Regions from separate parts of the Acetobacter sp. P5B1 genome, predicted to be linked through region 1. Evidence: predicted binding sites of a transcription regulator. Region 1 holds the regulator's gene; the other holds the start of a gene.
What was found. The regulator HrcA, encoded in region 1, represses chaperone genes, less so after heat shock. The targets are predictions, from matches to a motif close to GTTNGCACTCNCNNNNNGNGAGTGCNAAC.
Positions count from the first base shown of each region.

Region 2: the regulator HrcA is predicted to act here: its motif matches at 6,315-6,343, upstream of groES (co-chaperone GroES).

Region 1 covers NZ_JACRVS010000003.1:172,657-188,984, reverse strand. Annotated here, with positions in the region: gene KP703_RS03620 (penicillin-binding protein 1A) at 1-1,474, opposite strand, end outside; gene hrcA (heat-inducible transcriptional repressor HrcA) at 1,555-2,628, opposite strand; gene rph (ribonuclease PH) at 2,779-3,507, shown strand; gene rdgB (RdgB/HAM1 family non-canonical purine NTP pyrophosphatase) at 3,509-4,108, shown strand; gene mtnK (S-methyl-5-thioribose kinase) at 4,213-5,466, shown strand; gene KP703_RS03595 (L-dopachrome tautomerase-related protein) at 5,550-6,758, opposite strand; gene rpsA (30S ribosomal protein S1) at 7,193-8,905, opposite strand; gene KP703_RS03585 (d(CMP) kinase) at 9,187-9,840, opposite strand; gene aroA (3-phosphoshikimate 1-carboxyvinyltransferase) at 9,837-11,192, opposite strand; gene KP703_RS03575 (TIGR02300 family protein) at 11,429-11,758, shown strand; gene folB (dihydroneopterin aldolase) at 11,868-12,260, opposite strand; gene KP703_RS03565 (SDR family oxidoreductase) at 12,266-13,066, opposite strand; gene recR (recombination mediator RecR) at 13,090-13,686, opposite strand; gene KP703_RS03555 (YbaB/EbfC family nucleoid-associated protein) at 13,703-14,026, opposite strand; gene KP703_RS03550 (DNA polymerase III subunit gamma/tau) at 14,073-16,094, opposite strand; RNA gene ffs (signal recognition particle sRNA small type) at 16,152-16,249, opposite strand.
Region 2 covers NZ_JACRVS010000037.1:1,684-16,652, forward strand. Annotated here, with positions in the region: gene KP703_RS14105 (UbiH/UbiF/VisC/COQ6 family ubiquinone biosynthesis hydroxylase) at 1-763, shown strand, start outside; gene cysE (serine O-acetyltransferase) at 907-1,668, shown strand; gene KP703_RS14115 (HAD family hydrolase) at 1,711-3,933, opposite strand; gene groL (chaperonin GroEL) at 4,226-5,866, opposite strand; gene groES (co-chaperone GroES) at 5,927-6,220, opposite strand; gene KP703_RS14130 (dienelactone hydrolase family protein) at 6,431-7,156, shown strand; gene KP703_RS14135 (cold-shock protein) at 7,227-7,430, shown strand; gene KP703_RS14140 (ATP-dependent DNA helicase) at 7,530-10,484, opposite strand; gene KP703_RS14145 (inositol monophosphatase family protein) at 10,578-11,408, opposite strand; gene efp (elongation factor P) at 11,448-12,014, opposite strand; tRNA gene KP703_RS14155 (tRNA-Ser) at 12,170-12,259, shown strand; gene KP703_RS14160 (hypothetical protein) at 12,351-12,935, shown strand; gene KP703_RS14165 (hypothetical protein) at 12,952-13,218, shown strand; gene KP703_RS14170 (discoidin domain-containing protein) at 13,786-14,969, shown strand, end outside.

The DNA.
Region 1 (16,328 bases):
CGCCCACCAGCGCCATAACACGCCCGGTGCGTGCATTCAGCGTCACCACGGCGCCTTCTACATGCGGCACCTGCATCAAGGCCACGCGGCTGCTTCCGGCCTGCGGTTCGATCATCACCAGATCGCCCGCTTTCAGCAGCCTGAAACGCCGGGTCCACGCCAAATCACGATCCTGAATCGCACCCGTCTGCGGTGTGCCACCCTGCATGGCGGCTCCACGGCGCACAACAGCACCTTCCAGCCAGCCAACACGACCATGCGCCGGGTCCAGCACGACGGCCAGACGCCACTGGTCCAGCATGCCCAGCGGCACAGCTTCCGCATTCAGGGCAGCAACCCATTCTTCCTGAGACGAAGAGGCATTGACGGTTTGCAGGTGCTTCACCGGCCCACGCCAGCCACCATGCGCACGGTCATACGCCATCAGCCCCTGACGCAGCACAGTCTGCGCTGTCAGCTGAAGGGCGGGGTCCAGACTGGTATGCACATCCAGCCCGCCCTGCATGGTCATGTCCTGACCGTATTTTTCCAGCAGCTGGCGGCGCACTTCCTCAGCAAACCATTCGGAGCCGGGGGCCGGACCGGGGCGCACAAACGTATGCGGGATCAGCGGTTCAGCCTCGGCAGCGCGTGCTGCTTCATGCGTCAGCGAGCCGGTTTCCGCCATACGCTCCAGCACCCAGTTCCGCCGGCCACGGGCGGCCTCAGGGAAACGAACCGGATTGTAATTGGTGGGCGATTTGGGCAGCGCACCCAGGAAGGCCGCTTCCGCATCATCCAGCTGATCCAGCGGTTTATTGAAGTAGGTCTGCGCCGCAGCGCCAATCCCGTAAGCACCGCTGCCCAGATAGATTTCATTCAGATAGATTTCGAGAATCTTTTCCTTGGGCAGAACCTGCTCAATCCGCATGGCGAGGAAGGCTTCCTTGGCCTTTCGCTTCATGGAGACTGCATTACTGCCCAGCAGCATGACACGCGCCACCTGCTGCGTGATGGTGGACGCACCAATCGGCCTGCGTCCCTTGCCGCGCGTCAGATCCGTCAGACCAGCACGGGCAATGGCCATGGGGTCCACGCCCTTGTGGGTCCAGAACTTCTGGTCTTCCGCAGCAATAAAGGCGTTCTTCACCCGGTCCGGGATGGCGCTGGAGGGCACAAACACGCGGCGCTCATCCGCCAGTTCGGCAATCAGCCGGTCATCCGACGCATAAAGGCGGCTCATCACCGGCGGCTGATAGGTGCGCAGCCCTTCAACCGTTGGCAGATCGGCCACAATCCCTTCGTACTGGGTCCAGATGAGGACGACCGCCCCCGTGGTACCCACCAGCGCCAGAGCCGCGACGGTACCAAGCAGCCCCCGCCACTGGCGGAAACGCGGCCTGCGCCATGCGGGACCATGTCGGGAAGATGCGTCTCTTCCCTCATTATTATTGGAAGAAGACCCGGGTTCACCAGAAGACGGAGTTCTTGTCATGCAGGTCCCTTTACCATTCTCATGCGCTGTCGTCTCCAGTCTCGTCGCTCTTCCTGACCAGATGATGGCGAATTTTGCCCTTAACCGAGCATTTCACCCAAAAAACGCGCCGTATAATCCACAACCGGGACAATCCGACCGTAATTGATGCGTGTGGGGCCAATGACACCAATCGCGCCGACAATCCTGTTGGCCTCATTCCGGGCCGGGGCCACGACCATGGACATGCCGGTGCCGCCAAACAGCCCGCTTTCCGCACCAATAAAGATACGCACACCTTCTGAATGTTCCGCTAATTCCAGCAGACGCAGCATGGTTTCCTGCCGCTCCAGCCGGTCAAACAAGGCCTGAATGGCCAGCAGTCGCTCCTGCCCATCCACATCCGACAGTAATTTGCCCTGCCCGCGAATAATCAGGGTGCCGCCGCGTTCGTCTCCGCCGCCCCCCCAGATCGCCAGACCGCTTTCCACCACGTCGGCTGTCAGCTGATCCAAAGCGCTGCGATTTTCGGCAATATCCGCCCCGACCCGCTCCCGCAGGTCCGGGAGGGTCGCCCCAATCGTGTGAGCATTCAGATAGTTTGCGGCCTCCACCAGTGCAGAGGGCGGCATGCCAACGGGCGTTTCAATCACCCGATTTTCCACATGCCCATCCGTGCCCACCAGCACAACCAGCGCCCGGTTTCCGCCCAACGCCACAAATTCAATATGTTTGACGCCACCCTCCCCTTTTGGCGCAATCACCAGCCCGGCCGCATCAGACATGCCGGACAACAGGGAGGATGCTTCCGTTAGCGTATCCTGCAAGGACCGCCCCCGCGCTTCCAGCGACTGCCCGATGGCACGGCATTCCTCTTCCGAGAGGCTGCCAAACTGCAACAAACCATCCACAAACAGGCGCAAACCGGCTTCCGTCGGCAGGCGTCCGGCGGACGTATGAGGAGAAAACAGCAAGCCTGCTTCGGTCAGAGACGCCATGACATTGCGAATGGTGGCCGGAGACAACGGCAACCCGAGCCGACGGGACAGCGTGCGGGAGCCCACAGGCTCCCCACTGGCCACATATTCCTCCACAATTTCACGCAGAATGGTGGCGGACCGGGAATCCAGCCCCGGCGGCAGAACGGGTTTTGCAGGTCGCAGACCACGTTTCATGAGGGTCAGGCTCCTCCTTCACAACAGGACTCTTCTGCTTCTGCGCATCTCCGCCCTGCATGACAAGAAAAACAATGAAACAGCTCCATGGTTTCGCTCCCGCCAAAAGCACTTTATGTGCAGAGAATAATCTTTCTTAAGGAGCTTCCCATGCGTCCCTCCGGCCGCCAGCCCAACCAGATGCGCCCCGTCACCATTGAAACCGGCTTTGCCCGCCACGCGGAAGGCTCGGCGCTGATCCGCGTCGGGGGGACGGAAGTTCTCTGCGTCGCCAGTGTTGAAAGTCGGGTTCCGCCCTTCCTGCGCGGCAAAGGCACCGGCTGGGTCACGGCAGAATACGGCATGCTGCCCCGCGCCACCCACACCCGTGGCAACCGTGAAGCCGCCAAGGGCAAGCAGTCTGGCCGCACGCAGGAAATCCAGCGCCTTATTGGCCGCTCCCTGCGCTCCGTCGTGGATCTGGCTGCTCTGGGTGAAATGAGCATCACGCTGGATTGTGACGTGCTGAACGCTGATGGCGGCACGCGCTGCGCCTCCATTACCGGCGCGTGGGTCGCCCTGCGTCTGGCCCTTGGCCAGCTGGTGGCCAAAAACGTACTGAGCCACATGCCGCTGCGCGGGCAGGTTGCTGCCGTGTCCTGCGGTCTGACCAAAGCCGGCCCGGTGCTGGATCTGGATTACGAAGAAGACAGCGCCGCCGCAGCCGACACCAATTTCGTGCTGACCGCTGACCGCCGCATTGTGGAAATTCAGGGCACCGCGGAAGAGGCACCTTTCACGGAAGATGCCTTCAACGAGCTGTTTGCTCTGGCCCGCACCGGCGTGTCCGTTCTGTTTGACGCCCAGACACTGGCCGTTGAAACGGCGGAGAACCGCTAACATGACGCACGGCAAACTGGAGGCTGGCAGCAAACTGGTTCTGGCCAGCCATAATGCCGGCAAGCTGGCAGAGTTTTCCACGCTGCTGGCGGATTTTGGAGTCACCGTGCTGTCTGCCGGGGACCTCAATCTGCCAGAACCGGAAGAAACCGCCACCACGTTTGCCGGCAATGCGGCGCTTAAGGCTCTGGCTGCGGCCAAAGCCACCGGCCTGCCCGCTCTGGCGGATGATTCCGGCCTGTGCGTCAGCGCACTCGGCGGTGCTCCGGGCATTTACTCCGCCCGCTGGGCTGGCCCGAACAAGGACTTCCCTGCCGCCATGGCGCGCATTGAAGAAGGCATTGGCTCGGACGAGCGCGATGCGTGGTTTATCTGCGTACTGTGCCTTGCCTGGCCAGACGGCACCACCCGCAGCTTTGAAGGCCGTGTGGATGGCAGCATCACCTGGCCACCGCGCGGTGAAAAAGGCCATGGCTATGACCCGATTTTTACCCCCACGGGGGAAAGCCGGACCTTTGCCGAAATGGAAGAAGCCGAGAAAAACGCCATCAGCCACCGCGCGCACGCGTTTAAGGCTTTCAAACAGGCCTGTCTGGATTAAGGTGTTTTGCGGACGGGGTGACACGCCCTGTCCGTGCGTTTCCTTTGCTGTGTGGGCAGCCTTCACCCACACGGCATGACTAAGCCCGGAAAAACAGAGTCATCATGACGACGCCAGAATTGCAGCAGGCTTCTCCCTACACCACTCTGGACCTTGAAGGCGTCCGGACGGTTATTGCCTCCCTCCCCCCTATTGCAGCGCGCCTTGGCGGCACACCAGCCGAATGGCGCGTGTGGGAAGTCAGTGATGGCAACCTCAACATGGTGTTTGTGGCAGAAGGTCCAGATGGCGGTGTTTGTCTCAAACAGGCGTTGCCGCATGTGCGGGTTGACCCGGCCTGGAAAATGCCGCTGGACCGTACGTTTTTTGAAGCCGCCTATCTGCGCGCCGTCTTTCCACATGTGCCAGACCTGACCACAGAGTGTCTGCATTTTGACCCTGAGCAGTTCATTCTGATTGTCCCCAGCCTGTCCGGACATACGGTGATGCGAACCGCCATGATGGCCGGACATTATCACCCTGCTGTTGCGGCGCAGGTTGGCGATTTTGTCGCCCGCAGCACGTTCGCGACATCCCTGCTGGCGGAACCGTTTGAACGAATTATGGACCGGCAGATCTGTTTTGCCCGCAACCAGACCCTGACCCGCATTACGGTCGATCTGGTTCTGACGGACCCGTACCACGACCACCCACGCAATCACTGGGCAGACCCGCAACTCACCCCGATTGTTGCCGCCCTGCGCACCAGTCCGGCAGTGCAAGCCCGTATTGATAGTCTCCGTCTGCGCTTTTTATGCACTCCGCAGGCTCTGCTGCATGGGGACCTGCATACAGGCTCCATCATGACGACGGGCACTGATACCCGGATTATTGACGGGGAATTTGCCACCTACGGGCCGATCGGGTTTGATGCGGGACTGTTTGTCGGCAATCTTATTCTCAGTCTTTTCGCCACATCCGATCGTGCCGGGCAGGCTCTGCATCTGGATATGATCCAGACCTTCTGGACAAGTTTCAAAAAACGCTTCCTTGCCTTGTGGCAAGAGAGAGAATGGGCAGAGGATCGTTCAACCCTCTATTACGCGACCACAGACAAATCGACACAGAATTTTGAAAAGTCTCTTTTTATCCAAAATGTTTTTCAGGATATGGCAGGATTCTGTGCTGCTGAAATCATCCGCCGCAGCATTGGCTACGCGCATGTTGCAGATTTCTCTGTCCTGACCGACCAGCCAACCCGCACAACACGCCAGAAGGCAGCGCTCCTTTTTGCAAAAGACTGCCTTGAACAGAAAAAACCCCTGAAATCTCTGGCAGATTTTCTTGAGCTTCTCTACCTGCACATGTCCGCGCTGTAAGCCGCACAACAAAGCGGCACGGGAATGAATTTCTGAAAGCCGGCATAGTCAAAACTGCAAACAGATGAACTGATCGGAAGAAATCAGATTTTCTGTTCTGTATTATACGACGGGATGGGCTCAATCGGGAAACGGATCAGGTGGTAGGGCGGCTTTCTTTTGTCCTGCCCACCGTTAAAGCTGGCCAGACGGTTCCATTGCCCTAGGGTGCAATAAACATGCGTTTTGGTGCAGAAAATCCCATCAGGCGAGAGAATACGCGGGTCATGCACCATCAGGTCAAATGAACCATCCGTATTGCGCCGCAAGATACAATCCTGCTCAAAATTGGTCGTGTAAATCCGCCCCTGCGCATCGGTCGCCAGCCCGTCGGCTGTGCCCTTCTCCCCTTCATCTTTGACGGCTGCCGCCAGCGCGGCCTCACTCACAGTCGGATCGGCCAGCAAAGCGGTGGGCAGGCTATACAGCCGACGGCTGGTAAGAGGTGCGTAAAACAGGCGGTCACTGTTCGGGCTGAGCGTGACGCCATCCGCCCCGCCAACCACAAAGCGCAGCGGCTTGCCCGGGGTATAGACCAGCGGCACTCCTTCCACGACCGCCATGAACCCCGGCTCCGCCTGCGTGGAGGGATGCGTCGCCAACACACGGCGCTGACGCCCTGAGGCAATATCCACCACCACCAGCGCAGGACTGTGCCCAAAGGAGCTATCGGTCACATAGGCTGTGCCTGCCTGCCCGTGCGTCAGGTCCACGCGCAAATCATTCATGTGGCTGTCTGGCAGCAGAGCCGGAGAAGTCAGCACAATTTTATGCACGAGCCGGTTGGTTTGCGGGTCAAAGCAAACCAGTTTCGCCGCCCCCGGCTGCAAGGGCTGGCCAGCCAGTTTGCCATCATCAATCGCCCAGACCCGGCCTTGCGTGTCCATCGTCATGCCATGGATCGACATCAGCCGGTCTGCCGGGGCCGCCGCTGAGGGCAGGCTGAGGTCAGCGCCTGGCCAGGGCACAACACGCCCCTGCACCAGTTCGCCCAGCGTTGCCCCTTTATGGTTCACCGCATGGCGCGGAAAGCCCACAAAAATGCGCCCGGAATCCGTCACCACCACGCCGGAGGGACCCGGACCGTAAAAATCCGCGACAATTTCAAAGGACCCGGCAGGTTCATAACCCTGATCACCATTCACGCCGGTTGTTGGCGTACCGCCACCGCTCTCTGCCTCCTGCGCAGCCCGCGCCGCAGACGGGCGGAGCAGACCTGCCGCAACAGGAAGAGCGCAGCCACCCAGCATCATAGACTGTAAAAGCCGCCTGCGTCTGAGAGGCCGCCCCTCACCCTGCACTGCCATTTCAGAGCCTCCTGACCGCTCCAACCCAGAGTTCTTTCCGCCATCCAACTCTCTTCCCACAGCGCTTTGTGCGTCCCGCGTCGGACTCCGGGCCGAAAGCGCCAGGGAAGAAGAGGGAAGCGAAGAGCCAGAAAACGGGCGAGACGTCATGGAAGCATCACTCCTGCCTGAAGGGTGGTCCACGCTCTCATGCACGCCCCAACCAGACAACCCCGTCTTCTGTGCCCGCTAGTCACAAATCCGAGGATGAGCACTCCCCGGCAGCAGAACACAAAAAAGGCGGTGTCGTTTCCGACACCGCCTTTTTCGAGGCTTGCTTTAACACTCTTCCATCAGGCGAAGCGGGCCAGAAGGCCGCCCCGTCCTCAGGTCCAGAAGTCTTAGCTATCCGTGTTACGACGACGAATTGCCGCACCCAGAATATCACCGAGAGACGCACCGCTGTCGGATGAGCCGTATTCGTTGATAGCCTGCTTGTCTTCTTCAACTTCGCGACCTTTGATGGTCAGCGCGAGCTTGCGAGCGGCACGGTCAACAGAGACCACCTTCGCATCAACGCGTTCACCAACCGCAAAGCGTTCCGGACGCTGCTCAGCCTTGTCACGGGCCAGTTCAGCACGACGGATGAAGCCGGTCAGAACGTCGTCAACCTTCACTTCAATCCCGTTGGACTGAACTGCGGTGACGGTGCAGGTCACGATGGCACCTTTCTGAACGCTCGTCAGAACGTCAGCTGCCGGATCTTCCTGAAGCTGCTTGATACCGAGAGAGATACGTTCTTTCTCGACATCCACGTCCAGAACCTTGGCTTTGACAACCTGGCCCTTTTCGTAGTGCTTCATGGCTTCTTCGCCGGTTTCGTCCCAGGACAGGTCGGACATGTGAACCATGCCGTCGATGTCTGCAGACAGACCAACAAACAGACCGAACTCGGTGATGTTGCGGATTTCGCCTTCTACGGTGGAGCCGATTTTGTGCTCTTCCGCGAACTGCTCCCACGGGTTGCGCTGAACCTGCTTGAGGCCCAGAGAGATGCGGCGCTTCGCGCTGTCCACATCCAGAACCATCACGTCGACTTCCTGAGAAGTAGCAACGATCTTGCCCGGATGGACGTTCTTCTTCGTCCAGGACATTTCGGAAACGTGCACCAGACCTTCAACGCCCGGCTCCAGCTCAACAAATGCGCCGTAATCGGTGATGTTGGTCACGCGGCCCGTGTAACGCGCACCCGGCGGGTACTTCAGGGCAACATTTTCCCACGGATCAGCTTCAAGCTGCTTCATGCCCAGGGAGATGCGCTGCGTATCCGGGTTGAAGCGGATAACCTGCACACGTACCGGCTGGCCGATCTGCAGAGCTTCAGACGGGTGGTTGATGCGCTTCCATGCGATGTCGGTCACATGCAGCAGGCCGTCAACGCCGCCGAGGTCAACGAACGCACCGTAATCGGTGATGTTCTTCACAACGCCGTCCAGGATCATGCCTTCAGTCAGGCCCTGGATCAGTTCGCTGCGCTGTTCTGCGCGGGTTTCTTCCAGAACGGCACGACGGGAGACAACGATGTTGCCACGTGCACGATCCATTTTCAGGATCTGGAACGGCTGCGGAACACCCATCAGCGGGCTGACGTCACGCACGGGGCGGATATCAACCTGGCTGCCGGGCAGGAACGCCATGGCGCCACCCAGATCAACCGTGAAGCCACCTTTAACGCGGCCATAGATGGTGCCGTTGACGCGCTGGTTTGCTTCGAACGCTTTTTCAAGGTTCGTCCAGGCTTCTTCACGGCGGGCTTTTTCACGAGAGAGCACGATGCTGCCGTCACGGTCTTCGTAACGCTCAACATACAGCTCAACAACGTCACCCGGTTTGACATCGGGTGTGACACCCTGAGGAGCAAATTCGCGCAGGGAAACGCGGCCTTCGCTCTTCAGACCAACATCGACAATCGCGAATTCGTCGGTCAGGCGGACAATGCGCCCACGCACAACGGACCCGTCAAAGCCGGTATCGCGGCCGAGGGTCTCGTCAAGAAGGGAAGCAAAATCTTCGCCACGGAAATGATCCGTGGCCGGGGTTGCGGCTGAAGCCATGTGTAACTGTAAATCCTGCATCGGCCCGAAAAATACAGCCGACACTTCCTGCGCACCGCCTGCCGGCAGCACGACTTGCCGCGGAAAAGGGAACGGACCCTCTGGCCCGTCTGGTTCCCGCGACCCTGACTGAAAAGGAAACCCGCTGCAAACAACAGGCATCTGAGGGCAGAGACACCCACCACCGGCGGCTTGTCAACACAATCCGGCGGATTTTGATGGGGGATAGCGGTAAAATTATTGATTTCGTGAGAACTTCTTTTTGCAGCCCTCGCAAGACCTCAGCCTGCGTGGGTGTCGAGTCGCTCCCGCACAACCCGCAGCGCTTCAGCCAGAACGGCATCCGCGCTGAGTGTGTCTGTCTCAATCACAACCGCATCTGCTGCCACCTGCATGGGGGCCGCTTCGCGCCCGGCGTCTGCGGCATCCCTTGCTTTTAAAGCCGCTGCCATCTCGGCCAGACGTGCCTCCGCACCCTCCGTCTTCGGGTCTTCCCCCAACTGCAAAAAGCGGCGGAGCGCCCGCGTAGCCGGAGAGGCCGTGATGAACAGTTTGACATCCGCATCCGGGAAAATGGCCGTGCCAATATCCCGCCCATCCAGCACCCCGCCACGCGCCTGCGCAAACCGACGCTGCGTTTCCACCAGTGCACTACGCACTGCGGGCTGGGATGCAACCTGACTGGCGGCACGAGCTACTTCCTGCGTGCGCAGGTCTTTACGCTGGGTATCTTCCGCCTTCAGCGTGCGGGCAAACTCTTCAGCCGGAGCTGCCGGGTCCTGCCCGGCATCCAGCACCAGACGCCCCACAGCCCGATAGAGCAGGCCTGTATCCAGATAAGGCAGGTTCAGTTCTGCGGCCAGACGCTTGGCCAGCGTGCCTTTACCTGCCGCTGCCGGGCCATCAACCGCAAGAACCGGACCGCCGCGCATCATGCTGAAAACCCTGCACCAAGGCTGTTCATCAGTGTGAAATAACCGGGGAAGCTGGTGTCAATAAACGCGGTATCATCAATATCCACCGGCTTTTCCGTCACCAGTCCCAACACAGAGGCACTCATGGCCAGACGATGGTCCATATGGGTTTCCACCAGACCGCCGCCGGGAATATGGCCGCCAGTGCCATGGATAATCAGGTCATCGCCATCAATGCGGGTGCGCACGCCATTATTTTCCAGCAGCGCTACGGTGGAGGCCAGACGGTCGCTTTCCTTCACTCGCAGTTCAGCAAGCCCACGCAGGCGGGAAATGCCCGAGGCATACGCCGCAGCCACGGCGAGAATGGGGTATTCATCAATCATGGACGGTGCACGATCTGCCGGGACATCCACGGCCTGAAGCGAGGAGGCCCGCACATGCAGGTCACCCACCGGCTCGCCACCCTCCGTGCGCTCATCCAGAATATCCAGACGCCCGCCCATTTCCCGCAAGGTGGTGAACAGGCCGGTGCGGAGCAGGTTCAGCCCCACATTGGAAATCAACACATCAGACCCCGGCACCAGCAGGGCCGCCACCAGCACAAAAGCGGCAGAAGACGGGTCACCCGGCACAGTTACATCCCGCGCCACCAGACGCGGCTTGCCTTCCAGCCGGATAATGCGCCCACCGTCCGGCGTTTCGTCCACCGTGACGTGCGCGCCAAAGTGGCGCAGCATGTTTTCCGTATGGTCACGGGTCGGCACAGGCTCTTCCACCTGCGTCACACCTTCCGCATTCAGGCCCGCCAGCAGAACTGCGGATTTCACCTGCGCGGACGCCACCGGCAGACGGTAGGACAGTGGTGCCGGCTGCGCGTTACCCTGAATGGCCAGCGGCAGACGCCCGCCTTCCCGCGCAAGGAACGTCGCCCCTGTGCCTGCCAGCGGGTCCATCACGCGCTTCATCGGGCGGCGGCGGAGACTGGCATCCCCGGTCATGACGGACATAATGCCGTGGCTGGCCAGCAGGCCGGACAGCAGACGCGCCGCCGTGCCGGAATTGCCCATGTCCAGCACATCTGCGGGTTCCTGCAATTCCCCCAGACCGCAGCCATGCACATGCCAGCGGCCATCGTCTTCCCGGGAGATTTTTGCGCCAAGCGCCCGCATGGCGGCAGCAGTGCGCAGCACATCCTCGCCTTCCAGCAGGCCCACAATGCGCGTCTCGCCTTTGGCAAGCGCTGCAAACATCAGGGCGCGGTGGCTGATGGATTTGTCACCCGGCACGGCAATTTTGCCGCTGAGGGACGAAGCTGGGCGGGAAACACGCAGAGCGCTGGAGGGGGAAGCAGAAGGCTGTGTCATGGTCATTTCATTCCGGCTTGTCCTGCCGTAAGTCAATCCGGCACGCGGGAAAACGGCGTCTTTTTTGCGTAAAAATATGCGTAACCGGTGCTTCAGGGTTTGACAGGACACCTGTGCAATGGCATGTGGCCTCGCCTTAATACGTCTGGATCGTTTTCCTTCCGCGCCGCGGTTTGAAGGGAATCGTCCTTTTCCGGGACACGCTTTGTCCCAATGTCTGACCAGGATCGACAGGTAGCAAGATGTCCCAGCCCGATCTCGGCACCAAACGCGTCTGCGTGTCCTGCGGTGCCCGCTTCTATGACCTGCACAGGTCTCCCGCCGTTTGCCCGAAATGTGGCACGGAACAGCCGGAACTCGTCTCCCGCCTGCGTCGCAGCACGGACAGTCTGACACCGCATGCAGACACACCGGCTCCGGCCAAGAAAGAAGATGAAGATATCGATATCGACACAGATGCCGATACCGATGGCGATGATGTGATGGAAGACACGTCCGATCTGGACGATGATGATGATGACATCAGCTCTGACATCGACGTCAGCACGGATTCGGACGAACACGATTCCTGATTGGCCTCAGGGCGTCGGGCATTCCCCGGCCCCTGCTCAGCCAGACATCACGCTATCGTGATGTACCTTTAAAAGCCCGCTTCTGCCGGGCTTTTTTTGTGCCCGGCTTTTACGCGCGGCGTTCTATTTCCACGCCCACGGCTTCAATTTCTTCAAACACATCCAGCTTTTCAATCAGCACACGCACAACGCGCACGCGGGTATCCGCCAGCACACCTGCGGCAATGCGCTCAGCCAGCGTTTCCACCAACTGCACATGACCCTCCTGCACAATACGACGCACCAGCAGCACGACGTCCTCGTAAGAAACCGTGCGACTCAGGTCGTCTGCGCCGACTTCCAGATCATTCCTGTCCACCACACCGAAGGAGACGGACACGCGAATACGCTGCGTGACCCCCTGCTCGTGCGGGAACACGCCGATATGGGCATCCAGCACCATGTTTTTCAAAAACAGATGGCGCAACGGCGGCTGGTCCGCCCAGGGAGCAAAAATTGTCATGTGTCCTATTCTTCCAGCACCGCACCGGGCGGGAGAGCCGGTGACCATTGCAGATGCTGCCCGCCGTCCAGCGCCAGCATCTGACCGGTGACAGACGGCAGGGCCAGCAGGGCCAGCGCCGCCCGCGCCACTTCCTCCGGTGAGGTCCCATGCCCCAGCGGCACCGAGGCGCATTGCTTTGCAAACTGCTCTTCGGTCTGGCGCGGGCTGGGCAACGCCGGGCCGGGGCCGACGGCATTCACCCGGATTTTTTTAGGCGCCAGCGCCAGCGCCATGGTTTGCGTCAACGTCCACAAGGCGCTTTTGGAAACAGTATAGCTGATGAAATGCGGCGTGAGAGACCACACGCGCTCATCCAGCATGTTCAGAATCATCCCCTCCGCCTGAGCCGGAAGGGCTTTGGCAAAGGCCTGCATCAGCACAAACGGGGCGCGCAGGTTGGGCTTCATATGCCCCACCCAGCTCTCCCGCGTGGTGTTGTCCCACTCATCACGCTCAAAAGTGGAGGCGTTATTCACCAGCACACCCAGCGGGCCGCCCAGAGCCTCCATGGCACCGGGGATCAGCGGGGTCACCTCTTCCTCCCGCGCCAGATCGCCTTGCAGCAGGCAGCCTTTGCGCCCACGGGCCTCGACAGCTTTCAGCGTTTCTTCTGCCCCATCCCGGTCTCCCCGGTAATGGATAGCGACATCAAACCCGGCCTCAGCCAGAGCCAGCACAATAGCCCGCCCCAGACGCGCTTTGCCGCCCGTCACCAGAGCACGGCGCGGCATAGCGGGGGAAATGGGGAAAACGCTCAGCGGCACAAAAGCATTGGACTCAGGCGCGTTCATGCTGGCCTCCGTGCGCCAAGGGCTGCGGCCAGCGTGCCATCATCCAGCACATCCAGCGCACCACCCACTGGCATACCCTGCGCCACGCGACTTACGGTCACACCCTCGTAAAAAGCCAGTTTATCCATCAGCCAGTGCATGGTTGTCGCTCCCTCTACTGTCGCGCCAAGGGCGAGAATGACTTCCCGCACGCTGCCCAGCTCCAGCCGCTCCAGCAGCGGGCTGATATTCAGATCTTCCGGGCCGATCCCGGCCAGAGGGGAAAGCGTGCCCCCCAGCACCTGATACACGCCACGGTGCACTCCCGCGCGCTCCAGCGCCCAGAGGTCTCCCACCGTTTCCACCACACACACCACGCTCGGGTCCCGCAAGGGGTCCGTGCAGATATGGCAGGGGTCAACCGTGTCCAGATTGCCGCAGGTGGAACAGGTTTTTACGGCCTCTCCCGCACGCTCAAGCGCACGGGCCAGCGGCACAAGGCGCGCCTGCGGGTCACGCAGCAAAAACAGGGCAATGCGGCGTGCAGAGCGCGGGCCAAAGCCCGGCAACCGCCCCAAAAGCCTGATCAGCTGCTCTATTTCATGCCCGCCCATGCCGCGCTCCGTCTGGTCAGAACGGCAGTTTCATACCAGCCGGCAGGTTCAGGCCGCCGGTGACTTTCTGCATTTCTTCCGCTGCTGTTGCATCCAGCTTGGTGCGGGCATCGGCACAGGCCGCCATAATCAGGTCCTGCAGCATTTCCATTTCTGCCGGGTCAGCCAGCTTGGGATCGATCTGGATGGAGCGCATGTCGCCCTTGCCGCTCAGCACAACTTTCACCATGCCCGCACCTGCGGAGCCTTCAATGTTCATGGCTTCCAGCGAGCTCTGCATGGCTTCCATTTTGGCCTGCATCTGAGTGGCCTGCTTCATCAGTCCGGCAAGATTTTTCACAGCATCTCTCCTATCTGGCTGCACCAGTGCAGCCTGTTTGTTCGGTCTAGTCTATCGACAGCCCCGGGTCGGAAGGTCGTTCATCCTCGTCCAGCAGCTCAGCGTCAAGCGGAGCAAAGACAAGTTCCGGGGGCTCTTCCGGCGGCAGACCATACTCATCCAGAGCATGATCCTGCACGTCTCCCAGTTCAGCATCCGGGAAGACGGCCAGAATAGCCTTTACCAGCGGATGCGCCTGTGCGGTGCGCCGCTGGAACTGGATAATTTCCGCGCCCTGCTCATCCAGCGTCGGCTCGCCTTCCTCCTGAGAGAGGCGAATACGCCAGGGCATCTCAGAAGCGCTTTCCAGCACCTTCTGAAACTGGCGCGGCAAATCTGCAGGCAGGCCGGGCTGCATCCGCATGGTAATGGCACCGGGCGCGAAGGAGACCACATGCACGCCGTTGCGCAAATTCCCGTGGAGCAGAGCCTCACGCCGGTCTTTGACCAAAGCAACTGCCTCACGCCATGTGCGCGGCACCACCGGCCCTTGCGGTTCCGGCGCGGCCACAACTTCCGGCTCGGGGGATGGCGTTGCGTCAGCCTCTGGCTCCTGCACGGCAACGGCAGACGCAACAGCGGGCGCGCTGGTCGTAACCGACGTTCCTGCGACCATCCGCAGGGGTGGCGGGCCTTCCTGTCCGCCCGATCTGCCGCCGTCAGACCGGGCCTCACTCAGAGCGGAGGGCGCATTCCCGTCCGGCCCGGCAGCCCCGCCCTGGGCACCAGAGGGAGCCGGAGCGCCCCCCTGCCCGGACAGCCGCCGCACCAGATCTTCCGGCGAGGGCAGATCCGCCACGTAACACAACCGGATCAGCACCATATCCGCCGCAGCGCGGCGGTCTGGTGCCATTTCCACTTCCTTCAGGCCCTTCACCAACATCTGCCAGGCGCGCATCAGCACCGGCACGGGAAAAGCTTCGGCCATCTCGGTGCCGCGCACCCGCTCGGCTTCCGGCATTTCTGCCGAATCCCGCAGGGACGGCACGGCTCGCAGGCGGGAGATGGTGTGGATCAGATCCAGCATATCGCCCAGAACCAGCCCCAGATCCGCCCCACGAGCATGCGCCGCATCGGCCAGCGCCAGAGCCTGATCGGGCTTGCCGGTCATGGCGGCGTCCAGCAGGTCAAACACCACCTGCCGGTCAGCCAGCCCCAGCATGTCACTGACGACGGAGGCATCGATCTCGGCTTCATCCTCACCCTGTGCAATGGCCTGATCCAGCAGAGACAGACCATCACGCACGGAGCCATCCGCCGCACGCGCAATCAGCGCCAGCGCATCTTCGGACAGCCGGACATGTTCTTTTTCAGCAATACGGGCAAAGAGCGCGGCCAGATCCGCCTGCGGCACGCGGCGCAGGTCAAACCGCTGGCAGCGGGACAGCACCGTAACCGGCACTTTGCGCAGTTCCGTGGTGGCAAAAATGAAGGTGACCTGTGCCGGCGGCTCTTCCAGCGTCTTGAGCAACGCATTGAAGGCGTTGCGCGAGAGCATGTGCACTTCATCAATGATGAAGACTTTCATGCGGCCCTGCATGGGGCGGAACCGCGTGGCCTCAATAATCTCGCGCACGTCATCTACGCCGGTGCGGGAGGCGGCATCCATTTCCAGCACGTCGGGGTGCCGGTCATTCAGAATAGCCACACAGTTGGCGCACACGCCGCACGGGTCTGCCGTGGGGCCACCGTTGCCATCCGGGCCAATACAGTTGAGCGCACGGGCAATAATACGCGCCGTGGTGGTTTTGCCGACCCCGCGCACGCCTGTCAGCATGAAGGCATGCGCCACGCGCCCAAGCGCGAAAGCGTTCCGCAAGGTGCGGACCATGGCTTCCTGACCAATCAGGTCATCAAACGTCGTGGGGCGATATTTGCGCGCCAGAACGCGGTAGGGGGATGTGTTTTGAGGCGGAGAGGCCGGGGCGGGGACGCCTGGAGCGGCGTCGCCAAACAGACCGGGGCCTTCCATCACAGGATCGGGCAGCCCGTCATCCCGGGAGTGGTGCGCATCGGTCTTATCGGTCATGACAGTTCCGAGGAAAAAAACTCACGCTCCTGTGGCCTGAGGCTCTGAGCGGAAAAAGGTGGAAAGCCGAACAATGACCCGCTCGAAACTCACTAGGGCTGCTTCCTTCCGGACCTGACCAGGTTAGCAAGGCGCTCGTCCACTGCCGACTTTCCGAGGAGAGAGATAGCACCAAACCGCCACGCCTGCCAACCCTGCCCTTTTCCCTCTTTGCCTTGCGGGAAGGGCCGGGCT
Region 2 (14,969 bases), on a different contig from region 1:
CGCCGATATTCACTTGAAGGACGGTCGCTCATTCACGGCCTCTTTGGTGGTGGCTGCAGACGGGCGCAAAAGCCGTTTGCGTTCTGAGGCAGGTATTCCGCTGACAAAGCTGTCTTATGGACAAACGGCCATTGTATGCGCGATTGCACATGAGTTTCCGCATGATAACGGGGCTTTGGAACATTTCCTGCCTGCGGGGCCGTTCGCTCAGCTGCCGATGGCGGGGACTGAAGAGCATCCTTATCTTTCCGCTATTGTCTGGAGCGATAAAGATGCTCTGGCTCAGCGTTTTGCTGATCTGCCCGATGATATGTTCGCCCGCGAAGTCGAGCGGCGTATGGGCAGTAACCGGCTCGGCAAAGTGACCCCTGTTGGTCGCCGTTGGGTTTATCCTCTCTCTGCTCAATATGCTCAGCGGTATACGGATACACGGTTGTTGCTGGTTGGGGATGCTGCGCACGGTATTCATCCGATTGCAGGGCAGGGACTCAATCTGGGCTTTAGGGATATTATCGCCCTCAGTGATATTTTGCTGACGGCTTATGCCAAAGGCGAAGATCTGGGGGCACCGGCTCTGTTGGCGCGCTATCAGGCGCGTTGTCGGCCCGCCAATATGCTTATGCTCGCAGCGACGGATGCGCTGGATAGGCTGTTTAGCAATGATAACCCTCTGATCCGACTGGCTCGGGATGTGGGGATTGCTGGTGTTCACCGTCTCCCCAAGCTGAGAAAGGCCTTTGTAAAGCATGCCATGGGGCTTTAAAGCGGAACGACACCCGCGAAAATCAGCTGCTTTCTGAACGAAAGGACCTGCGTATGAACAGGCCGCACGTGTCTTCTATCCTTTCCAGCCATTTTGACGAATTCAGTCTGTGTTCACCTAAGCTGGAGCTCCTATGGCAGGAAATGGTGGAGCAGGCGTGTGTCTGTCATGACCCGCTGGTAAGGGGATTACTGGCTACCGGAATACGAAGCCACGCAGATTTTGCTTCGGCGCTGGCGGCTTTGCTGGGGCGGAAGCTGGGCGATAGGTCTGTTGCTGCGGATGCCTTGGCGGAATTGGTGAAAGAGAGTTTTGACGCACAGCCAGAAATCGTCTGTGCTGCCGCAGCTGATATGGTGGCCATTCGTGAGCGTGATCCCGCCTGCCCGGATTACGTGACGCCATTTTTGTTTTTCAAAGGTTTTCATGCGGTCCAGAGCTATCGGGTTGCGCACTGGCTCTGGCGTGCGGGGCGGCGGCATTTAGCTTTGCATTTGCAGAGTCGTGGCTCAGAGCTTTTTGGGGTGGATATTCATCCGGCGGCGCGCCTTGGGCGTCGTATTCTCTTTGATCACGGAACAGGCATTGTGGTGGGGGAGACGTCTATCATTGAGGACGATGTCTCCATCCTGCAGGAAGTTACTTTGGGCGGGACGGGAAAGCATTCCGGGGACCGTCATCCCAAAGTGCGGCGCGGGGTGTTGATCGGTGCAGGCGCTAAGGTACTGGGAAATATTGAAGTTGGGGAAGGGGCTAAAATAGGTGCTGGTTCAATCGTTTTGGAATCGGTGCCTCCCTTCACAACGGTGGTCGGCAATCCTGCACGGAAGGTGGGAACCAGGCATTCTGGCATGCCAGCGTTAAGCATGGATCAGATGCTTCCACCGATTGATTACATTATCTAAGAAAAATCCCCCGTATCTTTGAGGATACGGGGGATTTTTATATCAGGCCTTCTTGATGTGAAGTGGCAGCATTGGCACTTCGTCACCATCCAGAATGAATTGCCTGACACCATCTTGCGGCGCAATTTCCCGGAAGCCTGCACGCAGATAAACTTCCCGGCAGGGGGTGTTATCAGGCGTTTCTTTGATAGTGGCCGTGATGTCTGTTTCGCCTGTATGGGCGGCGCGTAGGAGCCTGACCGCTTCTGCCACAACAAACTCTTCCACTTCCATCCCCAGCACACGGCAACTCATCACGTATTGCGTGATTTCGGTAACTTTCAGGTAAAGGACGCCAACAAGACCGTATTCGGTGAATTTGTCTTTGACTTTGAATGCAAGAATTTTCCCGCCAGTCTTCAGAAAATCTGCAATATTTTCAAAAGACCAGCGTTGGCCGTTGGTGTTGAACTGATTGGTCTTGTTGGTCAGTTCCAGTGCGCGACCAAATTCAGGCTGATCTGTACTGGTGATGTTGATGAACGAGACCTCGCAGTGAAGAGACGCAAGGAATTCTGACCTGTCCATGGTGGAACGGGTTTCTTCACGCTCAATCTGGCCGCGGATCATTTCTTCACGTTTGCCAGATTCTTCTGTCATGCGTGCGATCTGAGTCTCAGCAGACCACAGGAGAATACGACGTGTCAGATACGGATTACCGCCGATAACCCTGACATCCGGCAGAGCAGACGCAACAGCGGCACGTTCTACAGGATTGTCATCAACAAAAACCACGCTCTTTGGCTTTATGTTGAACTCTTTGCAGATTTCAGAAATGTTCTGAGCCTTGGATGTCCAGTTGATTTTGACCGACGAGAAATCGTCCAGAGAAATCAGCTTGGGCTCAATGACATCATCCCATCTGTTCTTAACGTAGTCATAGTCATTTTTAGAGCAGATTGCGACAAGGATGCCGCGGGCTCGCAGATAGTGAATGGCTTCCCAGATTCCGAGCGGCCAGCCATCAGTGCGGGGCCAGGGCTGTGCTTCCGGGCGATAATGTTCGGCAATCTGACCACGCCACAGCGTGTTATCCAGATCGAACACAACCGCCTTGACCTGATCTACCTGCTTTGTGGTCCGGTAGGCCGTGACCATCTGACGAAAAATAGCGTCAAGGAACGCATCTTTTTTGACAGGATAAACTGTTTCCAGCGGAGGAATGGGTTCGTTTCTGGCAATGGAGCCAAAATCATCCCAATCCTGATAGGTCACAGCACCATGCGAATAGAAATAAACGAGGTCGTCCAGAATATAACGCTTGCCAATTGTTGATGCGACAGCGTCAACATTCAAAAGATAAGCATTTTTATAGCTGGCGACTTTCTCGTTCAGATAGTCATTCAGTCTCTGAACGATCGTCGGCAGATCATTGTTGCTGCCGCGTTCATACATGCTGGACGCTGTGCTCATCTGCGGCACAATGAAATTGGAGACGAATGTCAGCAGGCCATGTCGCTCATTGTAGATCATCGCGCTGGAAAGCATGGCATCAATGATGCTGTAAGCGTCCTGCAGGATGGTCTTGGTGAAGCCTTCCTCGTTAAAACGAAAACCCCAGATAACGCGGTCGCTCAATACGGAGCGTAGTGGGATTTGCAGATACTGAAAATCGTAGTCCGAGACAGGGGAGGGCGGAGCTTCAGGAAGAACACTGACGAAATTATAAGGGATATAATCAAATGTCGTTTCAGGGTGCCGTGCCTGAAGCTGCTCATGGTAAAGCGCGGTTAGGCAGGAGCCTACCAGCAGCACTTTCCCGATTTTTACGTTTGTGACTTCAAGGTCAGATGGGAACAGGAATTCAGCATCGGACAGACCTGCGGGCACTGCTGCAGACACAGGCTCAGGTAATGGAGAAGGTTCTACTACTGCCTGAGGGAGCGATTCAGGGGCTGCCTGAGGTCGATTTTGTTTCAGAATAAATCGTGTATCAGGAGCAGCAGGGTGTTCCAAGATTATATTTATGAGCCCTTCAGGATCTCTAAATGCTTCAATAGAACGCCACATCAGAGTGCCATCTTCTCCTAAAATAAGGAGACGATAATTTTCTATGCGCCAGGAACGTTCATTATGGTGGTAATAGCCATCTATTGTTCCATTAGGGCTAAGTATAAGTGACTCACTTAGAAAAAAACCACCAACAGGACCAAATGACCATATTCCCTCAGTAAGGGGAGGGGAAATGTTTTTAGGAGGTCCTTGGAAATTTTTTGTTTCAATCATTTTTACTTAACCTGCTTGTAATAACAATCTCTTTGGACGGAGTGTCCACAAGACGGTTTTGGAAGTGTTGGGAGGTAAGTCTCACCTCATTCTAGAGCAAGTATACCTATCCATAGCGTAATTTACCATGTGCGCAGCTCAAGATTTTTTTTATCGGCACGGATATTAAATTAAAATTGCATGAAACAAAAAGAGCGAATGCGACATAGTGTCACATCCGCTCTTTTGATGATTTTCGTGAAATCGAAAGCTGACTGAATCAGCTTTCGACCACTCAATCCGTATGGAGGACTTAGAAGTCCATACCACCCATACCGCCCATGTCAGGGCCGCCAGCCGGAGCGGCTTTCTTTTCAGGGCGTTCTGCAACCATGGCTTCCGTGGTGATCAGCAGGCCAGCAACAGAAGCTGCGTCCTGCAGAGCCGTGCGGACGACCTTGGTCGGGTCGATGATACCGGCGTCAACCAGGTTTTTGTATTCGCCAGCCTGTGCGTCGAAGCCAAAGGCGTATTCTTTGGATTCCAGCACCTTGTTGGCGATAACCGCACCATCTTCACCAGCATTGTGAGCGATCTGGCGCAGGGGAGCCTGCAGAGCCTTGCGGATGATGTCGCCACCAACGCGCTGATCGTCATTGTGGTAGTGCAGGTGAGACAGGTTGGCAGAAGCGCGAGCCAGAGCCGTGCCACCACCCGGAACAATGCCTTCTTCGACGGCAGCGCGGGTTGCGTGCAGAGCGTCGTCAACGCGGTCTTTGCGTTCCTTGACTTCAATTTCCGTGGAGCCGCCAACGCGGATCACGGCAACGCCACCAGCCAGTTTGGCCAGACGTTCCTGCAGCTTTTCACGGTCGTAGTCAGAGGAGGTTTCCTCGATCTGCGCACGGATCTGCTTGCAACGGCCCTTGATTTCTTCGGACTTGCCAGCGCCATCAACGATGGTCGTGTTTTCTTTGTCGATACGGACTTTTTTAGCCGTGCCGAGCATGGGCAGTGTGACGGTTTCGAGCTTGATGCCGAGGTCTTCGCTGATGACCTGACCACCGGTCAGGATAGCGATATCTTCCAGCATGGCTTTACGACGGTCACCAAAGCCCGGAGCCTTAACAGCAGCAATTTTCAGGCCACCGCGCAGCTTGTTGACAACCAGCGTTGCCAGAGCTTCACCATCCACGTCTTCTGCAATGATCAGCAGTGGACGGCCGGACTGCACAACAGATTCAAGCAGCGGCAGGATCGGCTGAAGAGAAGATAGCTTCTTTTCATGGATCAGGATGTAGGGGTTTTCCAGATCAGCCGTCATCTTCTCCGTGTTGGTCACGAAGTAGGGGGAGATGTAGCCACGGTCGAACTGCATGCCTTCAACCACGTCCAGTTCGGTCTGGAAGTGCTTGGCTTCTTCAACCGTGATGACGCCCTCGGAGCCCACTTTCTGCATGGCTTCGGAGATCATCTGGCCGATTTCGGCTTCACCGTTAGCGGAGATCGTACCGACCTGAGCGGTTTCTGCCGGGGTGGTGATCTTCTTGGTGTTCTTCTTCAGTTCCTCAACAACGGCCGTGACAGCTTTGTCGATGCCGCGCTTGAGGTCCATCGGGTTCATGCCAGCAGCAACAGCCTTGTGGCCTTCGCGAACGATAGCCTGAGCCAGAACGGTTGCCGTGGTCGTGCCGTCACCAGCGATATCGTTGGTTTTGGAGGCCACTTCGCGCAGCATCTGTGCGCCCATGTTTTCGAACTTGTCAGCCAGTTCGATTTCTTTGGCAACAGACACACCGTCTTTGGTGATGCGCGGTGCGCCGAAGCTTTTATCGAGCACAACGTTGCGGCCTTTGGGGCCCAGCGTCACTTTTACAGCGTCAGCAAGGATGTCAACGCCACGCAGCATACGCTGGCGAGCGTCACCACCAAACTTTACGTCTTTGGCAGCCATATCAAATTCTCCTGTGAGAGATCAGTTTATAAGGTCGAAAAGCGGATCAGCGCGTCACACTCAGGCGGAAATCACGCCCAGAATGTCGCTTTCTTTCATGATCAGCAGCTCTTCGCCGTCGATCTTCACTTCCGTGCCGGACCATTTGCCGAACAGAACGCGGTCACCGGCCTTGACATCAAGCGCCACAACCTGCCCCTGCTCATTACGAGCGCCAGGACCTGCGGAAACGACTTCGCCTTCCATCGGCTTTTCTTTTGCCGTGTCAGGGATGATAATGCCGCCAACCGTCTTCTCTTCGCTTGCGAGACGACGAACGACTACTCGGTCGTGTAAAGGACGAAACTTCGTCATTATGGATCGCTCCACATTCTTTTTTGCTGCGGTGGCGCCCTTGTCAGGAAGCGACACCACCTGCATCTACCGCGCGTAATAAACGCCGCGTTGCGTTAGCACTCCCACCCCGGGAGTGCCAAAACAGGAGATAGGTTTGTCCTCCTCCTGAGTCAAGAAATGTGGAAAACTTTCTTCAACCTTTAATTTTCACTCACAGGGAGTCGCACCATGGGACAAATCATCACACTTAAGGCTGCGGATGGGCACGAATTTTCAGCCTATGAAGCTGGCCATGCCGACATGCCCTATGCACTGGTTGTGGTGCAGGAAATTTTTGGCGTGAACAGCCATATCCGGCATGTGTGCGACACATTTGCCGAGCATGGTTTCCACGTTATTGCCCCTGCATTGTTTGACCGTGCCGAGCCGGGTGTGGAGCTGGGCTACGAAAAAGCTGATATTCAGACTGGTCTGGCGCTGCGTAGCCGTATTCCGCTGGCGGAAACGCTGCTGGATCTGGAGGCTGCCTCGGCTGCGCTGAATACCGCAAAGGTTGGCATTCTCGGCTATTGCTGGGGTGGCCTGCTGGCGTGGGAAGCGGCCTCCCAGACTAACAGTTTCGCGGTTGCCGTCGGCTGGTATGGCGCCGGCATTGCAGCACGTATTAATGAGACTCCACGCTGCCCTGTTCAGCTTCATTTTGGTGAAGCCGACACCACCATTCCACACACAGATGTGAGTACCATTCGCTCCGCTCATCCTGAGATTGAAATTTATATGTATGACGGAGCAGGGCACGGCTTTGGCTGCTCACAGCGGGCTTCGTTTGATCTGGATGCCTACGAACTGGCGCAGAAGCGCAGTGTTGCCTTTCTGGAAGCGCATCTGCGGTCTCACGCCGGACACAGAGCACCGGCAGAGGGTATTTTGATTGACAAGACCGCATCTTCGTGACCCGATAAGTACATCCTGTAACCGGTCATATGGTTGTCCGGTAGGAGATATCAGGGAAAGTTACCCGCCTATGCCGACCGGTACAGTTAAATGGTTTAATGCCACTAAAGGCTTTGGTTTCATCGCACCTGACGATGGGGGCAAGGATGTCTTCGTTCATATCACAGCTGTGCAGGCTGCTGGTCTGCGTGGTCTGAATGAGAACGAGAAAGTCTCATACGAACTCGTGACCGAGCGTGGTAAAGTTGCTGCGACTGAACTTAAGCCGATCTAAGTCGGCTTAAGACGAAGGGCCACAAAGCCCGGACGTGCGTTTTGGTCTGCCTGTTTGGTCTGCTTATTGGGGTCCAGCTGGCAGCCGGACTGCGCGATTTTACAAAAATGCTCTGATTTCCCGCGCTACATCTGCCAGCCCCAGACGCCTGACTTCCGCTCCGGGGGGGAACGCTGACAGCAGGCGAGACGGCGTGCGACGATCCAGCAGCACAAAGACACCTTTATCTGACTGGCTTCTGATGAGCCGTCCAAATGCCTGCCGCAACCGCAGGCGCGCAATGCGGTCATCATATCCCGTGGTGTCACCTCCTGAGAGGTGAATACGGCGTTCTCTGTGCAGAATGTCCGGACGCGGCCACGGCACCCGCTCAAACACAACCAGACGCAGGGCATTGCCCGGAACGTCTACCCCGTCGCGCATGGCATCCGTGCCCAGCAGGCAGGCATGTTCCTCTGTGCGGAAAATATCCACCAGCGTTGCGTTATCCATTGCGTCGACATGCTGGGCATAAAGCGGGAGCCCCTGATCTTCCAGCGCTGGAGCGATGCGACTATGCACGCCGCGTAACCGGGAAATGGCGGTAAACAGGCCCAGTCCGCCGCCGCCGGAGGCTTCAAACAAAGTGCGATAGGCTGCGGCCAGATCGGCAATGCTGGCGTGGTCCACATCCGTGACAATGAAGGTGCGCGTCTGCCGCGCGTAATCAAACGGACTGGTCAGACTGGCGCGAATGGCCGGAGAGGGGAAGTGATTGGCTCCGGTACGGGCTTCTGCCGCTTCCCACGCACGCTCGGCTTCCTCGCTTTCCGGCTCATCCTGTCCATGCGGCGTGTCTGACTGATCGCGCAGCGTGGCGGATGTGATGAGCATCCCCTGCGCAGGCATAGCCATGACAGCAGCAAAAGGAATGGTCGGGTCCAGCCAGTGGCGGTGGAGACCGACATCATGTTCGCCGGGGCGCTGCTGTTGCCGCCTGTCCAGCCGGATGAAGTGAATGTGGGTTGGCGTGGTATCGGCAGGTGGTGGCTGGTCCAGAGCATCGAGCATGGAAATCCATGCATCCAGCCGCGTGATGGCGCGCCGACGGAGACCGCGCACCATGGCTTCAATGCGGCCACGAGTCACGCTGTCCAGAGAGTCCGCATCATCCTGCAAGCGGGCCTGTAGACGCTCCGCAAGTGTGCGCAATGGTTCAGCAATCCGGCTAAGTGCACGCGCCAAGGCTTGCCCGGATTCTGGAAGGTCCGGGATAAGCGGATGCAGATCACATTCCAGAGCCCCATACTGATGTGTCTGCCGCCGGTCCTCGCTGCGTGCCAGCACTTGTTGGCGGAGGAGGCGGAGGAAGCTCTCGGTCGGGTTTTCCAGCACCGGTTCCGGAAGAATGGGCTGTGGCGGAAAAAGCGCGTCCGGGTCATCAATCGGGGGTGGCTCGGGTGGTGATGTCTCGGACGACTCAGCATCCGCCAGTCTGGCAGACCAGCCGGGAGCGGGCAGGGCATGAGCCGCCATGAGGGCCGCATCCAGCGGGGCTTCCAGCTTGGGGAACCCAACCACCAGATCATCCAGTCGTCGTTTCAGGCCACGGGCGCGGGAGCGACGGCCTTCAGCCCCCAGCAGCCAGCGGCGAAGCTCGGCGGCTTCCAGCCCGGAGAGTTCGGCAGAAAACGCGCCATCGGCTGCGTCGGCCAGATGATGGCCTTCGTCAAAGATATAACGGGAGGGGGTGGCATCTTCTTCCGTTTCTTCGGAATTGTCGCCCATAGCCGCCTGTGCATACGCCGCCTGCGACATGACCAGGGCATGGTTGGCAATGACCAGATCTGCCTCCCGCGCCCGGCGGGTGGTGTGTTCCACAAAGCAGCGCTGATAATGCGGGCAGGCCCCGTGAATACATTCGCCACGCCGGTCCGCAACGCCAAACACGCTTCCCTGACCATACAGATCGCCAAACCAGCCGGGCAGATCGCCTCCCAGCAGATCACCATCTGCGGTGGCGCGGGTCCAGCGGGCCAGCATGGCAAGGGCGATGGTCACACCTGCCGGGCGGGAGGCGGCACTATTGACGGCCTCTTCCATGTTCAGCAGGCAGAGATAATTTTCCCGGCCTTTACGCAGTACAATATGGTGGCGTCGCGTCGCGTCATCGGGGAAAAGCCGATGCGTTTCCTGTTCAATCTGGCGTTGCAGATGGCGCGTGTAGGTGCTGATCCACACGCTGCCGCCGTTGCGTTGCGCCCAGACGCTGGCTGGGGCGATATAGCCAAGGGTTTTGCCTGTTCCTGTTCCGGCTTCCGCCAGCACCACCGCAGGATTGCCGCGATGCGTGCGGGGTTCAAATGCCGCGGTGGAAACGCTGGCAAAATCAGCCTGACCAGCCCGGCTTTCCGAGCCTTCGCCCAGCAAGGTTCGCAGCCGTGTGCGGGCTTCTGCCGGGGTAATGGGGTGCGAGGCTGGTGGCGGGCGTGGGGCGACATCTTCCCATTTAGGCAGAACGCGCCAGACGCGCAGGGCGTCACCCGGTTGCAGAGCGTCTTCTGGCAGATTGCCCTTGCCGTCTAGCTTGTCTGGCAGGCCCAATGTTTCGGCTACGGTGCCAGCCCATGGCCATCCCGCCTGTGCCAGCCGAACGGTCAGGGCGGCCAGCATCTCGCCAAAAGGCCCTGATTTCTGGCGGGCCAGTTCCGCCAGCATGGTCTCGACGAGTAAGGGGAGAAGGTCCGCTTCGGCGCGGCCAATCCGGTCCTCTTCTACTCCGAGTGCTAATGCCAGCCCACGTGGTGTCGGGGCTGCTGTACGAGCCGGGTAGACAAAGGTGAAGAGCTCCAGCAGGTCCAGCCAGGGGGAGGGCTGGCCGGGAGGCGGCAGGTCCAGCTTGCGCGCAACGGAAGGCGCGTGAACCACCAGCGGGCAGGGTATGCTGCTTAGCCGGGCGCAGAGTTCTGATGCGGAGAGTGTAAGAAACTCACCGTCTTCTGTCAGAAGGGAGAAGCCACGATGATGCGCCGTAACGGCGGGCGCGTCGTGTGCAGAGGGGAAGGACGCCTGCATGGAGGTTCCACCTTACGCAATCTGCGGTGTGTGGCTAGGGGGTGTTAAAAAAGGGAGCCAGTTCAGGCTGAGCAGGCTCCCTTCTGGAAAACTTTAGGAGGCGTTTTTCAGGCTGTCTGCTACAATCTCCAGCAGCTTGCTGTGCATGTAGCCATTGCCTGCCACGATCATGACGTCATCCGGCATGTCATCCAGATCCAGCCCGGCCGGATCTGTCACCTGACCACCTGCTTCACGCAGGATCAGGATACCGGCAGCGCAATCCCACGGCTTGATGCCGAATTCCCAGTAGCCTTCGTACCGGCCAGCGGCGACCCATGCGAGGTCCAGTGCGGCTGCGCCAAAGCGACGGATACCGGCAACGCGCGGCATGAGGTTCCCCATGACGCGGGCAAACGGCAGGCGCTGGCGGGCAGGCACTTTTGCAAACGGGATACCGGTTGCAAAAACGGCTTCCTGCATGTCACGACGGGCAGAGACACGGATGCGGCGTTCGTTGAGGAATGCGCCCGTGCCTTTTTCCGCCCAGAACATTTCGTTAGCAGCCGGGTTGTAGACCAGAGCGGCAGCCAGTTCGATCTTGCCGTCCGGCAGCCGGCGCTGGAGGCCAATGGAGATAGCCCAGTGCGGAATGCCGTGCAGGAAGTTGGTGGTGCCGTCCAGCGGGTCCACAATCCAGCGCCACGTCCAGTTGTCACCACCGGATTTTCCAGATTCCTCCATCAGGAAGGCATAGCCCGGGCGAGCCCGTTCCAGCTCTTCACGCAGGGTCTGTTCTGCACGCAGGTCTGCCTGAGAAACAAAGTCACCCGGCCCCTTGATGCTTACCTGAAGCTGCTCGACTTCATTGAAATCGCGCAGGAGACGCTTTGCTGCCTTCTGGGCGGCAGTTTGCATCACCATCATGACGGGGGAAAGACGCATGGCCACTATGTTTTGTCCTGTCTGGAGTAATGCGGAAGATCAGTCTTTGGCGCGTTCGACGTAAGAGCCGTCTTCAGTCCGGACGACAATGCGTTCACCGGCTTCAATGAAGGGCGGCACCATGGTCTTTACACCATTGGAGAGTTTGGCAGGCTTGTAGGAGGAGCTGGCCGTCTGGCCTTTGACCACCGGATCAGCCTCAACAACTTCCAGCGTGACCTGCGGCGGCAGATCGATCCCAACCGGGTCGCCTTCCACAAGGTGGATGTTGATGGTCATGTTGTCCTGCAGGAACGGTGCCTGATCACCCAGCAGATCGACCGGAATCATGGTCTGCTCGAACGTTTCAGGGTCCATCAGCACGAGGGATTCACCGTCGGTATAGGAATACAGATATTCCTTGTCCTCGGTCATCAGGCGCTCGACACTGTCAGCTGTACGCCAGCGTTCGTTGGTTTTGTTGCCCGTCTTGAGGTCGCGCATTTCCACCTGAATGAAAGCGCCACCCTTGCCGGGGGTAATGATCTGCTGTTTGAGCACCGTCCAGCGACGGCCATCATGCTCGATGACCTGTCCGGCCCGGATCAGGTTCGCCTGCTGTTTCATAACTCGTCCCTGAATGGATGGATGTAAGGACCGGGCTTTTACAACTCCAAACGCCTTAGAGCAAGCCGAGCGAAGACAAACAACCCCGACAAAAGCCATTTTCACCCGCTGGACAGGCAACGCGAGCATAGTTATAAGGCTTTCAATCTGATGCAGGAAGGGTGGCCGAGTGGTTGAAGGCTCCAGTCTTGAAAACTGGCGTGCGGGTAACCGTACCGTGGGTTCGAATCCCACCCCTTCCGCCATCAGAGGCAAATCCAATGAAGTCAATGACGTATAAGCAGAGTTCGGTTGCTCAACCTACCGTGTCGATGGTGGTCCTGCGGTAGTTCTTCTATGACCAAGAGGGACGCTGAAGTGTTTGGATTGAAACGTGCAGCCAGTGGCCTGTGGTCCGCTCGGCTCTCCATTCCTCGTGATCGCTGGCAGGATGTCGGACAGGCTGATGGAACGAAGTCTGGCATCCGGCAGGAGTTCCTGAAGTCTCTTCAGACCCATGATAAGCAGGAAGCTGTGAAGCGGCGAGGTCCGGCTCTGGATGCCCTCCGCAGTCAGGGGAATGGTAGGCTGGAAGCTATCGGCAAGAAGCCACTGTCAGGCGACTGGGAGCCAGACTGGGCAACACCTGAGAAAGCGATAGAAGCAGGTCTGCGCTATCGTCAGCAGATTGAGCAGGCTTCAGACGACTATGACCCGGCAGAAGGTCTTAATCCCGGTGAGGCTGCTGAGGGTGCCCCTGAAAGTGAGCGTGAGCATGTCAGGTCCGCTGTGACCGATCTTGTTCTGGAAGCCTCAGAGAAGCTGCCTTCACCGGCTGACGGCACACGCTATTTCAAGACTGTCATGGGTGTGGTGGACGGCACCACAACGCCACTGGGGCCACTGCTGGACCGCTGGGCAACTGAGAGGCCGAACCATTAGCAAGGCAGCTTTGCCGATGGATAAAACGGCCATCAAGCAGTTCTCTGTGTATCTGGTAGAGCATGAAAGCCTGCGGGTCGGTGGCACGATTAAAGACTCGGTGCAGCTTCTCAGAGCTAAAGGGCTGGAAAGCCTTGAACCAAGGGTGCTGGGCGGTTTCTCGGAGTGGTTGCTCGACAGTGCGGGACTGAATCCCAAGACCGTGGCAACGCGCCTTAGCTACATGAAGATGTTTTGGGATTGGTGCATTCGCAAACACATTATCTCTGGTCCAAATTCCTAGGGCGGTGCCATCCTTGTCTGATGGCCTTTGCTCTTCGGACAGGGAGCAGAGACAACGAGCAGTGCAAGCTGCAAGGAACTAGGTTACTAGGCACAGGCATCATTTTTTTAAGGTAGAAAGTAAGTGGTGCGGCGATATAGATCGCTTACATGCATGTAAGGGCATATCTGTGTGCCGTGAAGTTCTCCGCATCAATTATCGGATGCTTTGAATGGCTATAAGGCTCTGGTAGGGGCATAAGAATCCGGTCGAAAACGCCTATACTAACGAAAGAAACGATTGTATAATGTCTTGTGCAGGCCCTAGCCTTTCAAGGCGTCTTTCTACTGAAGTCCGTTTCGAATGCGTTAAATAATCCTAGTTAGTAATCGTGGGCTTTCCAAGTGTAGAGGAGTAGCCAGCTTAAGCAGGCTTGCAAGTGATTTTTATTGTTAATATTATGGTATAATAATTAAGTAAATACATAAAAAATTTTCAGAATGTGGAGAGATTATGTGGCCTATCTTTTCAAAGTCTCAAAAAAGTTGTATGGTTTCTTAATTTTAAAATAAAATGTCCGAGAGTGTAATGCCAAAAGTTATAGACTGTTTTTCATTTTTCAATGAATATGACTTGCTTGAGATGCGACTTGAAGAGTTGGATCCAATTGTCGACTATTTTGTTATATGTGAGGCAAGGTACACTTATACAGGGAAAGAAAAAGAATTAAATTTTTTAAAAAATGAAAAAAAATATGCAAAATATGCAAAGAAAATAATTCATATAGCCATTGAAAAATTCCCTGAAGGATTGACGGCGGCAGAAATTGACGCATATCAGCGTGAAGAAATGATGAAGGAAATTCGGAAATTTGAGCCGGACGACCTTATAATGCACTCCGATGTTGATGAAATACCGAGAGTCGATTCTGTAAAAAAAGCAATAGATTTTGATGGCATAACGTTTTTCGTTATGGATATGTATCAATATTATTTTAATATGCGTGAAAGGACAAATTGGGATAGTGCTTATGCTGTAAAAGCAAAGTATTTCTCTATGCTTCTTGAGGACGGAAATCAAAAAAATATACGTGATTTACAAGTGAAAGATTTTCAAGGTTTAATATTAAAGAATATTCCCCCATATCTTTTAACTTTTTTACGGTATGACTTTAGGCGAAAACTTAATGAGTATAAGATACCAGTACAGGCAGAAAAAAATGCTGGGTGGCATTTTACGAATATTGGCGATTTAGATTTTCTTGAGAAAAAATTTCAATCGTATGCGCATGCTGGTGATCCATGGCCCTCTCTTATGCAAGACAAAAGAAGGATGAAACAGCAAATTGATATTGGCGTGAGAATTTTCCAATTTGAGAATTTGGCAGAGTATGTAGAGGTTGATGAAACATTTCCAGCATATATTTATCGGAATAGAAAAGCGTTATCTCAAAAAGGTATGCTGCGCAATATGTATGAAGCATACAAAAATTTACAAAAAATGTACGTAAAAATGAGGAGAGATTTTTGTCTTAATGATATTCGCAGTAAAGAGGTTAAAGAAGATTTTTGTTATCTTACCCCCTTGAATTTTCTGAATTTAGCATTGTGTGATACCAATTCTCGCCCTGTTGATATACATAAGCTGCCTATATCGCAGCCCAAGGGTATTTTATTAAGTGCCCATAAAAAAGCGACGCAAAGCTCTATTTGTGAATGGTCTTGTTTCCCTAATGTTGTGTCGGATGCTACCAATGCATTGATAGGGAATCC